DNA from 2 places in the Agreia sp. Leaf335 genome. Region 1 is predicted to be linked to the other one. Evidence: predicted binding sites of a transcription regulator. Region 1 holds the regulator's gene; the other holds the start of a gene.
What was found. The regulator HspR, encoded in region 1, represses chaperone genes until heat shock. The targets are predictions, from matches to a motif close to AAGTTGAGTCNNNNNGACTCAACTT.
Positions count from the first base shown of each region.

Region 2: ASF79_RS10395 (Hsp20/alpha crystallin family protein) is a predicted target of HspR. The motif match lies at 4,385-4,409, and genes of this name have one in related genera.

Region 1 covers NZ_LMOQ01000003.1:325,186-331,180, forward strand. The annotation lists gene ASF79_RS11875 (hypothetical protein) at 1-124, shown strand, start outside; gene dnaK (molecular chaperone DnaK) at 249-2,120, shown strand; gene ASF79_RS11885 (nucleotide exchange factor GrpE) at 2,123-2,782, shown strand; gene ASF79_RS11890 (DnaJ C-terminal domain-containing protein) at 2,872-3,858, shown strand; gene ASF79_RS11895 (heat shock protein transcriptional repressor HspR) at 3,904-4,326, shown strand; gene glpX (class II fructose-bisphosphatase) at 4,355-5,233, opposite strand; gene ASF79_RS11905 (glycosyltransferase family 87 protein) at 5,256-5,995, opposite strand, start outside.
Region 2 covers NZ_LMOQ01000003.1:14,533-20,527, forward strand. The annotation lists gene ASF79_RS10375 (ABC transporter substrate-binding protein) at 1-688, opposite strand, end outside; gene ASF79_RS10380 (SIS domain-containing protein) at 951-1,982, shown strand; gene ASF79_RS10385 (PfkB family carbohydrate kinase) at 2,056-2,940, shown strand; gene ASF79_RS10390 (LacI family DNA-binding transcriptional regulator) at 2,988-4,088, shown strand; gene ASF79_RS17790 (hypothetical protein) at 4,148-4,276, shown strand; gene ASF79_RS10395 (Hsp20/alpha crystallin family protein) at 4,429-4,860, shown strand; gene ASF79_RS10400 (APC family permease) at 4,929-5,995, opposite strand, start outside.

The DNA.
Region 1 (5,995 bases):
ATCCGTCGAGGTGGTCGCCCTCGCCTCGCATCCGTCGCGGGTCGTCGACGGGGCGGTGTTCGCCGCGCGGGATGCGCGCCTCGCACAGCCTTCTCGCATCCGCGACGAAGTTGAGTCGACCTAGCTCAACTTTAGCTGTGAGGACTTGACATCGATTTCGCCCGCTGGCAAGCTTGAGTCAACAAGGCTCAACCCTTGTGCGAACTTATCTTTTCGGTCCCGCCAGCAAACAAGGAGAAATCACTCACATGGCTCGTGCAGTAGGAATCGACCTCGGTACCACCAACTCGGTGGTCGCGGTCCTCGAAGGTGGAGAACCCACCGTCATCGCCAACGCGGAAGGCTTCCGCACGACTCCCTCGGTGGTCGCTTTCACCAAGGACGGCGAGGTGCTCGTCGGTGAGACCGCGAAGCGCCAGGCCGTGACCAACGTCGACCGCACCATTTCTTCGGTGAAGCGTCACGTGGGCACCAACTGGACCGTCGATATCGACGGCAAGCCCTACACCCCGCAGGAGCTGTCGGCCCGTATCCTCGCCAAGCTCAAGCGCGACGCCGAGAGCTACCTCGGTGACACGGTCACCGACGCGGTCATCACCGTTCCGGCGTACTTCAACGACGCCGAGCGCCAGGCCACCAAGGAGGCCGGTGAGATCGCGGGCCTCAACGTGCTGCGCATCATCAACGAGCCCACGGCGGCCGCTCTGGCCTACGGCCTCGACAAGGGCAAGGAAGACGAGCTCATCCTGGTCTTCGACCTCGGTGGCGGAACGTTCGACGTCTCGCTGCTCGAAGTCGGTAAGGACGACGACTTCTCCACGATCCAGGTGCGCTCGACCTCGGGTGACAACCGTCTCGGTGGAGACGACTGGGACCAGCGCGTCGTCGACTACCTGATCAAGCGCTTCAAAGACGCCACCGGCGTCGACGTGTCCGGCGACAAGATCGCCAAGCAGCGCCTCAAGGAGGCCGCGGAGCAGGCGAAGAAGGAACTGTCTTCGTCGACCTCGACCAGCATCCAGCTTCCGTACCTGTCGCTCACCGAGAACGGCCCTGCCAACCTCGACGAGACGCTCAGCCGCGCCAAGTTCGAGGAGCTCACGAGCGACCTGCTCGACCGCACCAAGAAGCCGTTCGAAGACGTCATCCGCGAGGCCGGCGTCTCGGTCAACGACATCGCACACGTGGTGCTCGTCGGTGGATCGACCCGTATGCCCGCCGTCGTCGAGCTGGTCAAGAAGCTCACGGGCGGCAAGGAGCCCAACAAGGGCGTCAACCCCGATGAGGTCGTCGCCGTCGGCGCCGCTCTGCAGGCCGGTGTGCTGAAGGGTGAGCGCAAGGACGTTCTGCTCATCGACGTCACCCCGCTGAGCCTCGGTATCGAGACCAAGGGTGGCATGATGACCACGCTCATCGAGCGCAACACGGCCATCCCCACCAAGCGCAGCGAGACCTTCACCACCGCAGACGACAACCAGCCGTCCGTCGCGATCCAGGTCTTCCAGGGCGAGCGCCAGTTCACCCGCGACAACAAGAACCTCGGAACGTTCGAGCTGACCGGCATCGCGCCGGCTCCGCGCGGCATCCCGCAGGTCGAGGTCACCTTCGACATCGACGCCAACGGCATCGTGCACGTGTCCGCTAAGGACAAGGGCACCGGCAAGGAGCAGTCGATGACGATCACGGGCGGTTCCAGCCTGTCGAAGGACGACATCGCCCGCATGGTTCGCGAGGGCGAAGAGCACGCCGCCGAAGACAAGAAGCGCCGTGAGGCCGCCGAGGTGCGCAACAACGCCGAGCAGCTCGCCTACTCGATCGACAAGCTCATCAAAGAGAACGAAGACAAGCTGCCCGAAGACGTCAAGACGAGTGTTCAGGCCGATGTCGACGAGCTCAAGACGGCGCTTGCCGGCGAAGACAACGACGAGGCCGTGAAGGTCGCGTTCGACAAGCTCAACGAGAGCCAGGGCAAGCTGGGCGAGGCTATCTACGCCTCGAGCCAGGCCGATGCAGCCGCTGCGAGCGACGCACCGACCGACGCTCCCCAGGACGCCGCGTCTGACGAAGACGTGGTCGACGCCGAGGTCGTTGAAGACGACGAGCCCAAGAAGGACAAGTAACCGTGGCAGACCAGAACACGTTCCCTGAGCCCGCCGAAGGGAACGAGCCGGATTCGGCTCAGACCCCGGCGACGGGCTCGGGGAGCGCTTCTCCAGCCGACGAGCCGACCGCCGAGGGCGCCAACTCCGATGCGAACTTCATTGAGGCCGAGGGCCCCGATGTCGAGACCTCGTTGACCGACGCCGACCTGAGCTTCCTCGAAGACGCCTCGACCGCGTCGTCGTCGACCGCCTCAGACGAGGTGCTGGCTGCAGAGCGGCTCGCCGACCTGCAGCGCGTTACGGCCGAGTACGCCAACTACCGCAAGCGCACCGAGGCGAACCGTGAGATCGAGCGGGAACGCACGGTCGGCGAGGTCGTGAAGGTCCTGCTTCCGGTTCTCGACGATCTCGACCGCGCCGAGAAGCACGGCGATCTCGGAGACGGCCCGTTCGCATCCATCGCGCAGAAGCTGCGCGGCGGCACCGAGCGCCTGGGCTTGAAGCCGTTCGGCGCCGTGGGCGAGGCCTTCGACCCGCAGCTGCACGAGGCGATCTTCCAGCAGCCGTCGGCCGAGGTCGAGATCGAGACGATCGCAGACGTCGTCGAGACGGGCTACTACCTCGGTTCCACGCTTCTGCGTGCGGCCAAGGTCGTCGTCTCGACGCCCGTCAGCGCGTAACACACAACCTGGTAGAGCCCCTTCGACGAGCTCAGGGAACTCCTCGTTCCCTGAGCTCGTCGCAGGGCTGAACACGAACAAGGACACGAATGGCCAGCCAGGATTGGTTCGACAAAGACTTCTACAAGGTGCTCGGTGTCTCGAAGGACATCTCGGAGGCCGAGCTCAAGAAGACGTATCGTAAGCTCGCCCGCCAGTACCACCCCGACTCCAACCCCGGCGATCCCAAGGCCGAGGCGAAGTTCAAGGAGATCTCCGAGGCCAACTCGGTGCTCTCCGACCCTGAACAGCGCAGAGAGTACGACCAGATCCGCGCCATGGGTTCCGGAGCGCGGTTCCAGGCTCCCGGCCAGCAGGGCGGCGGCTTCGAAGACGTCTTCGGCGGTATGTTCGGCGGCGGCGGAGGCGGGCGCGGAGGACAGCAGTACACCTATACGCAGCCCGGAGCCGGAAGCCAGTACGACGACCTGCTCGGCGGACTGTTCGGCGGATCGTCGGGAGGATTCCGCGGTTTCGGCGGACCGACCCGTGGTCGCGACGTGACGGCGCGCGCCACGATCGACTTCCTCACCGCCACCAAGGGCGACACCATCAAGCTGCAGACGGCCGACGGGCGACCGATCACGGTCAAGATCCCGGCCGGCGTCTCCGATGGTCAGAAGATCAAATTGCGCGGCAAGGGCGAAGCGAGTCCTGATGGCGGCGAGGCAGGCGATATCGTCTTGACCGTGACCGTGCGCAAACACCCCGTATTCGAACGCGACGGGTTGAACCTGCGCGTGAACGTTCCCGTGACTTTCGTCGAGGCGACCCTCGGCGCGACGATCGAGGTTCCGACGCTCGGCGGCGACCCCGTCAAGCTGAAGGTCGCCCCCGGCACCCCCTCCGGGCGGGTGCTGCGCGTCAAGGGCCGCGGAGTGGAGACATCGAAGGGCACCGGCGATCTGCTCGCCGTCGTCCAAGTCGCCGTTCCCGCGCATCTGAGTGCAGAGGCGCGCGAGGCCCTCGAGGCTTTCCACGCGGTCGAGCCCCAAGAGAACCCGCGCCTCGAGTTGCTCTCGAAGGCGCACGAGTAACCCGAGCGATTCACACCCCGCTACAACCAGTCAGGAAGGCAGGCCATGGACGAGAACTCACCGATGTTCGCGATCGCCATGGCCGCCGAACTGGCCGGCATGCATCCGCAGACGCTGCGCCAATACGATCGCCTCGGGCTCGTCAGCCCGACGCGCACGGCGGGCAAGTCGAGGCGCTACTCCATGCGCAACGTGGTGCAGCTGCGCGAGATCGCCCGTCTCTCGGCGGAGGGCGTCAGCCTCGAGGGCATCGCCCGCATCCTGACGCTCGAGAATCAGGTGTCCGCCCTCACCGGCCGCGTTCGCGAGCTCGAGAGCGCACTCGCCGACGAACTGCTCAACCGGCCGAACCGTCGCGTCTTCGCGGCCGATGTGCAGGGCGACGTGGTGTCGCTGAAGCATGGAACGCGTACCGCTCGGCGCACCGAGATCGTGATCTGGCGGCCCACGCAGGCAGAACTCGACTGACCCGAGGGGTGCTGGTCTAGCTCGCTGCTCAGGTGACGGGCGTCGAGACGAAGAGCACTCGGTCGCTCGCGACCAACTCGTCGAGCGTGAACACACGATCCAGATCGTGGCCCGCTGCGACGGCAGCCGTGCGCTCTTCCTCCGACTGCGGCGCCATGCGGCCCTGCATGAAGCCGCCGAGTGATCGCACGGCGCACGCCGCGATGATCCCTTCGGGGGTGCCGCCCGTGCCCATCACCGCATCGATGCCCGACCCGGGCGTGGCGGCGGCGATCGCGATCGAGACGTCGCCCTCTCCGACCAGATGAACGCGCGCCCCCACCTCGCGCAGCTCGGCGACGAGGGATGCGTGCCGCGGCTTGTCGAGAACGCCGACGACCAACTCGCTGAGCGGCTTTCCCAGCGCACCGGCCAGCCTCGCGGCGTTATGCGCGGGCGAGTTGCGCACATCGAGCACGTCGATGCCCGCTGAACCGGCGATGAGCTTCTGCATGTAGAACACGTCGCGCGGATCGAACATGCTTGCCCGCGGGGCGAGCGCGATCACGGCGACGGCGCCCGGCAGATTCTCTGCAGCCAGCCTGGTTCCGTCGAGGGGGTCGACCGCGACGTCGCATTCCGGACCCTCGCCCGTGCCGAGGCGCTCGCCGTTGGCGAGCATGGGCGCCTCGTCCTTCTCTCCCTCACCGATCACGACGGTGCCGTCGAACGGGGCCCGACCGAGCGCATCCCGCATCGCCGCGACGGCGAGCTCGTCGGCCGCGTTCTTGTCGCCCGAGCCCACGAGGGGCTGGCAGGCGGATGCCGCGGCCTCGGTCGCGCGGACGACCGCGGCGACCAGCTCGGCCGGGTAGTTCTCCGCCCCGACGACGGTGGTGGGAGCGAGGGGAGACGACTGCGGGGGCATGGGTGAAAAGGCTACCCCTGCCCTAGACGGCGATGCGCGCTCGACGCTCTTCGCGCTGGCGGGCGCGGCGCTCGAAGCGTGGTTCTGCGCCGGCGGCGCGGGCGCCGAGGTAGATCAACTCGCGCACCGCCCATCCGAGAAGAACCACGAGCAGCATGTTGCGACCCGTGAGCAGCATGGCGACGCCCGGGTCGCCGGCGATGAGGGGCATGTACAAGATGGGGAACACGAAGGTGGTGAGCACCGAGATCGCGACCATCAGCAGCGCGGGGGTGCGCCAAGCGCGCCACCCCTGCGTGATGCCCACGGCGATGATCGGGGCGAGCCACAGCATGTACTGAGGCGAACCCACCTTGTTGAAGACGACCAGTGTGGTGGCCAGCGCCAACGATGCGACGAGCAGCAGCTTCTGGGTGTCGGCGCCGCGGTGCTTCGCCCACACCACGAGGGCGAGCACGCCGACGACGGCGAGGGCGAGAGCCGGCGTCATCAGCGCGATGGCCACGTGGTCGTAGGGGCCGACGACCTCGCGCGTGGCGATCGCGGTGTTGTTGACGATGCGGCTGCCGGGGCGGTCGAGGATCGCGAGCCAGAGCCAGGGTGTGGTGACGGGCGCCTCGAGCTGTAGACCGCGCGAGGTCTGCATCTGTGCGAAGCCGAGGAGGTACTGCAGGCCGCCCAGCGCCCACACGATCGCGGCGACCCCGACCGAGAAGACGGCGCCGGTGGCGATGGCAATGCGGCGACGCGGGAACGCCCCGA
Region 2 (5,995 bases), 310 kb from region 1:
CGAAGTCGGCCTCGAGCACATCGGCGGGCACGTTGTAGGCGAATAGCTGCTGCAGGTAGTGCAGGCCAGGCCATCCGTCTTTGTTGCCGAAGGCGATCGGCTCATAGCCCGCCGCCCGGATCGTGGGGCAGCTGTCGATGAGCTCCTCGAATGACGTGGGAACGCTGACGCCCGCCTCGTCGAAGATCGCCTTGTTGTAGCCCATGAACTTGCCGTTGTTGTAGAGCGGAACGCCGTAGTACTTGCCGTCGGTCTCGAAAGCGCCGAGCGAGGCGGGGCCGAAGGTCTGGCCCCAGTCGGTGTCGGGCCCGATCACGTCGGTGAGGTCGGCGGCCAGTCCGCCGCCGATGAAGTTGTCGGCCCAGTTGCCGGTGAAGCTGAAGTAGATGTCGGGCAGCGCGCCGGATGCGGTGAGCGTCTTGGTCTTGTCTTTGACGCTCTGGTCGGTCTCTTGGATCAAGTCGAACGACACGTCGGGGTGCAGCGCGGTGTACTCCGTCGCGAGATCTTCGAAGTAGGGCTGCAGGGGGTCGCCCGCGAATTTGGTCAGGATGCTGAGGGTTCCGGAGTATTCCGGTGTCGCGGTCACGTCGACCGGCGCGGCGGACGAGCCCCCTGCACATCCCGTGACCAGGAGGGCTCCGGCCGCGATGAACGCCGCCGCTGTGATTCGTGTTCGTGTGTGCATGGTCTTCCTTCATCTCTCGCCGGAGCGGGGATCTCGGGGCGGCGTCCCGAGGGCTGCCTTCCACCGATCCGCCATTGGATCTGGTTCAACACGTACTGCGTGGTTTCGCTGAACTATATACACAATCTGATACCGGTACCACTCCCGGGCGAAACTTTCTCGAAGATTGGGCTGATCGATCATTTCAACGTCGATGTGTTGACGATCCGAGGATTCGTGTGTCAGCATCAGAGCCACCTGATACCGGTACCACACTGGGCCGGTGCAGTTCACGCTCCTGAAAGGACACCTGATGCTCGGATTCGACGAGTCTGCATTCGTCAAGCAGATCGCCAGCGCGGTCGCCCTCCGTCCGCAGATCGAAGAGCTGGTCGACACCCTGGTCGCCCGCGGCTTCGACAACCTCTTTCTGATCGGCGCCGGCGGCACCTACGCGGCGATGTGGCCGTATGAGCACTTCGCCAAGACAGCCTCGACTCTGCCCGTGAAATCGGTCATCGCGGCCGAGCTGCTCGTCTCGGGCGACAAGACCCTCACGGATCGTTCGGTGGCGATCTTCACCTCCGTCTCGGGCACGACCGATGACAGCCTGCGCGCCATCGAGTACGTCAAGGAGCGCGGGGTGCTGACCGTCGCGTTCACCGGGTTCCCGGACTCCCCGATCGCGCAGCAGGCCGACATTGCCCTCGTCTCCGAGCCCAAGACCTGGCCGTTCGACATGCAGATGATGCTCTTCACGACACGACTGCTCAGCGTGCGCGGCGAGTTCGACGGCTACGAGAAGTTCGCCGGCGAGCTCGAGAAGCTGCCCGAGATCCTGGTCGAGGTCGCGAAGCAGGCCGAGCCGATCGCATCCGATTTCGCGGATGTCCACAAAGACACCGACTACTACTTCCTCGTCGGGGGAGGCAATCTCTGGGGCTTCACGTACCTCTACTCCATGTGCATCCTCGAAGAGATGCAGTGGCTCCGCACGACGCGGGTGCACAGCGCTGAGTTCTTCCACGGGTCGCTGGAGCTGCTCGAGAAGGACACGAGCCTCATCCTGTTCCAGGGCGAAGACGAGACCCGCGCTCTCACCGATCGGGTCGAGAGATTCGTGCGCACCGTGTCTGACGATGTCACCGTGTTCGACACGAAGGACTACCCCCTCGAGGGGATCAGCCCCGAGTTCCGAGGGCTTCTCGCGCCGGTCGTTCTCGACACCATCACGGGGCGGGTGAGCAAGCACCTCGAGCGGGTGCGTGAGCACTCCCTCGATCTGCGTCGCTACTACCGCGTCGTCGAGTACTGATCCTCCTGCTGCCGGGCGTCCGCGTGAACGTCGCGGATGCCCGGCGGCGCTCGCCCCCTATTAAGGACCATTCATGAAGGTGCTCGGCTTCGGAGACAACATCGTCGACCGTTTCGTCGACCGGGGTATCGCCTACCCCGGCGGCAACAGCGTCAACTTCGCGGTGTTCGCGCGCCAGCTCGGCGTCGATGCCTCGTATCTGGGCGTCTTCGGCTCCGACGCCGCCGGCACCTTTCTGCGTGACGCGGTCAGCGATCAAGGCGTCGACATCTCGCGCTCAGTCGTGCGCGAGGGACCGAGCGGCGTATCGACGCTGACCGTCGTCGACGGCGATCGGGTGTTCGGCGGGTGGAACGGCGGAGGCGTCACCGTGGGCCAGCCACTCGAGCTCGACGCCGAGCTCCTCTCGTATGCCGCGAGCTTCGACCTCGTGCATACGAGCGTCTACTCGGCCACCGAGTCGGAACTGCCCGCGCTGCGTGAGACATCGGCACTCGTGAGCATCGATCTCTCGAGCGAAGACGAGTTCCGCTCGCCCGAATACCTCGACCGCGTCGCCCCGTTCGCTGACCTCGTGCTGCTGTCGTGCAGCCACCTCACCCTGCGCCAGACCCGCGCCGTTCTGGCCGATGCCGTCGACCGAGGTGCGGGGCTCGCGGTCGGCACCCGGGGCATCCGTGGAGCCATCGTGTTCGACGGCCGTGACCACGTGACTGCGCCGGCCCAGCCGGTCGACGACCCGTCGACGATCGTCGACACCATGGGATGCGGCGACGCATTCGTCACAGCCTTCGCCGTGTCGCTGCTGACCTCCGGATGGACCCGCTCCCGGCGTCCCTGGGTGGGGGCGCTCGATACGGCGCTCCGCGACGGCGCGGGTTTCGCAGCGCGCCAGTGCCTCGTGGAGGGGGCCTTCGGCCACGGAGTCGACGCCGGCATCGTGCCCGCTACGATGTGACACACCAGCCTTCATGCACTCGATGACTACCAGATGGGCTCACTGACATGGCCGCCGAACGCGACCGCAACTCCTCGCCGCCGACCATCTCCGAAGTCGCCGCCGAGGCGGGAGTGGGTCGGGCATCCGCCGCTCGCACGCTCGGCGGCTACGGTTACGCCAGCCCCGAGCTTCGCGACAGGGTGCTCGCCGCAGCCGAGAAGCTCGGCTACCGCACGAACGCGCTCGCGCGCAGCATGTCGACGGGGGTCACTCACACCCTCGGAGTGATCGTGGCCGACATCGGCAATCCCTTCTTCGCCGGCGTCGTGCGCGGCATCAGCGACACCTCGCGGTCACGTGGCTTCGACACCATCGTTCTCAGCACGCACGAAGACCTCGACGAGGAGCGCGCCGCGATCGGCGTGCTCGTAGACAAGCGCGTCGACGGCATGATCATCGCCTCGGCGGCACTCGGTCGTGACGACGTCGACCACATTCGCGATGCGGTCGACAGAGGTGTGCCCGTCGTTCTCGTCGACCGGGCGCTCGACTACCTCGACCTCGATTCCGTCGTCATCGACAACAGGGATGCCGCACGGCGGGCCGCCGCCGGGCTCATCGAGGCGGGCCACCGCCGCATCGGCTTCATCTGGGGCCCGTCGACCACGGACGAGATCACGACGCGGCGTGAGCTGAGCGCCGCCGCGTCGGTGAATCTGTGGACAGACGGCGAACGTCTGCGCGGCTACCTCGATGCCCTCGACGACGCCGGCATCCCCTTCGACGCCCAGTTGGTGATGACGGGCCCGAAGACCGAGGAGAACGCCACGGCGTGGGTCGCGCGCATGCTCGAGCTGCCCAGCAGGGCGACGGCGATCCTCTGCAGCGAGACCGACGGCACCACGGGTGCCCTGCGGGCCATCAGGGCGAGCGGATTGCGCTACCCCGACGACGTGTCGCTCATCGGATTCGACGACAGCTCGTGGGCCGCGGTCATGGATCCGCCGCTCACCATGATCGAGCAACCCATGCTCGAGCTCGGTGCGCGCGCGGCAGAGATCCTGCTCGAAGAGATCAATGGCAAGACGCCCAGTCGAACCATGCACACCCTGCAGTCGACGTACATCGAGCGCGCCTCGGTTGCGGCACCAGCAGTCGGGGCCTAGCTGGCACGGCGGTGCCGTTGTCTCGTCTGTTTCATGACCGACGGGCGACGGCGCTATCGATGACCACGAAGGACAAGTCCGACATCATCGACTTCCCGATCATCGAAGAAGGCGGGCAGCGCGCGACGGCACGGCCCGTGTGGGGTGAGGAGATGCGTGACGTGCCAGACCTCGACTGGAACGCCTAGACCCAGACTCGATCGAAGAGGGGAGGACGCTAGCTTCTTTCACGAACTTCCTGGGGGTATCGACATGGCTTGGCACTCTCGGCGGTCGAGTGCTAACTTATTTGTCACAAGTTGAGTCAACTTGACTCAGGTTCACAGAAAGGGGAATCCTCATGGCAATGTCTTTTGATCCTTTCAGCGAGCTCGACCGCATCGCCGGCGACCTGCTCACGTTCCGTCCGGGGCCGAAGTTCATGCCCGTCGATCTCTACCGCGACGGCGACCAGTACGTGCTCAGCGCAGACCTGCCGGGCATCGACCCCGGCTCCGTCGATGTCGATGTCGATGGCCAGTTGCTGACCATCAGGGCCAAGCGAACCGCAGCAGCCCACGAGGGCGTCAAGTGGCTGGCCCAGGAGCGCCCGAACGGCGACTACCTCCGTCAGTTCAGCCTGGGCGACGGTGTCGACTCCGAGAAGATCTCGGCGAGCTACGACAATGGCGTGCTCTCCGTGATCATTCCGGTCAGCGAGCGGGCAAAGCCGCGCAAGGTCGAGGTCAAGACCGTGCAGAGCGCAGACGAGCAGAAGACACTCGCCGTCTGACGAAGCCGACGAAGAAGGGGCGGGCCGATGGCCCGCCCCTTCTGGCGTTGTTCCGACGTAGCCCGTGGCTACGAGCGCTTGGTCGCTCGCGCGATCATGTAGAGGATGGCGCCGAGAACCAGGAAGCCGCCGCCGAACGCCCAGACGATCGGCTCCTGCTGGGTCAGCAGCAGAATGCAGGATGCGACGCCGAGAACGGGAACGAAGGTCCAGACCCGAAAATGCTTGTGTTCCACGCGGTCACGGCGCAGAACGAGCACGGCGATGTTCGTGCTGATGAACACGAACAGCAGCAGGAGCACGACAGCTGACGCAAGCGTGCTGAGGTCTCCCACGAGCGTGAGCAGCAGGGCGAGGATCGTCGTCGCGACGATCGCGACCCAGGGTGTTCTGCGATTGGGCAGAACACGACCGAGAACCGACGGCAGCAGGCCCTGCTCCGCCATGCCGTAGGTGACGCGGCTCGTCATGATCATCGTCAGCAGGGCGCCGTTCGCCACCGCGATCAGTGCGATCAGGCTGAACACCCATTCGGGAATGCCTACCCCGGTTGCGGCGACGACGGCGAGAAGGGGCCCTGACGACGACGACAGATCGTCGGCGGGCAGCGCAATCGACGACGCGAGTCCGACCAGGATGTAGACGACCCCGGCGGCGAGAAGAGCACCGAACAGCGCGCGGGGATAGACGCGCGAGGGATCCCGAACCTCTTCGGCGACGTTGGCCGAGGTCTCGAAGCCCACGAACGAGTAGTACGCGATCACCGCACCCCCGAGGACAGCGAGTCCCGGAGCCGTTTCGCTGGGGAACTCCGCGACCCGCGAGATGTCTCCACCCCCGCCGCCGAGCATCACGGCCACCGCCACGACCACGATGACGAGTCCGGAGACCTCGATCACCGTCATCACGAGGTTGCTCTTCATCGACTCGCTGATGCCCCTCGCGTTCAGTGCGGCGACGAGCACGAGGAAGATCAAGGCTGCGGGGATCGTGGGAACGTCGAGGAAGGTCTTGAGGTACTCGCCGGCGAAAGCGATCGCGAGACCAGCGGCGCTGGTGACGCCGGCGGCCAGCATGCTGAAGCCGACGAGAAAAGAGATGATCGGGGGCTTGAAGGCGCGTTGCGCGAAGATCG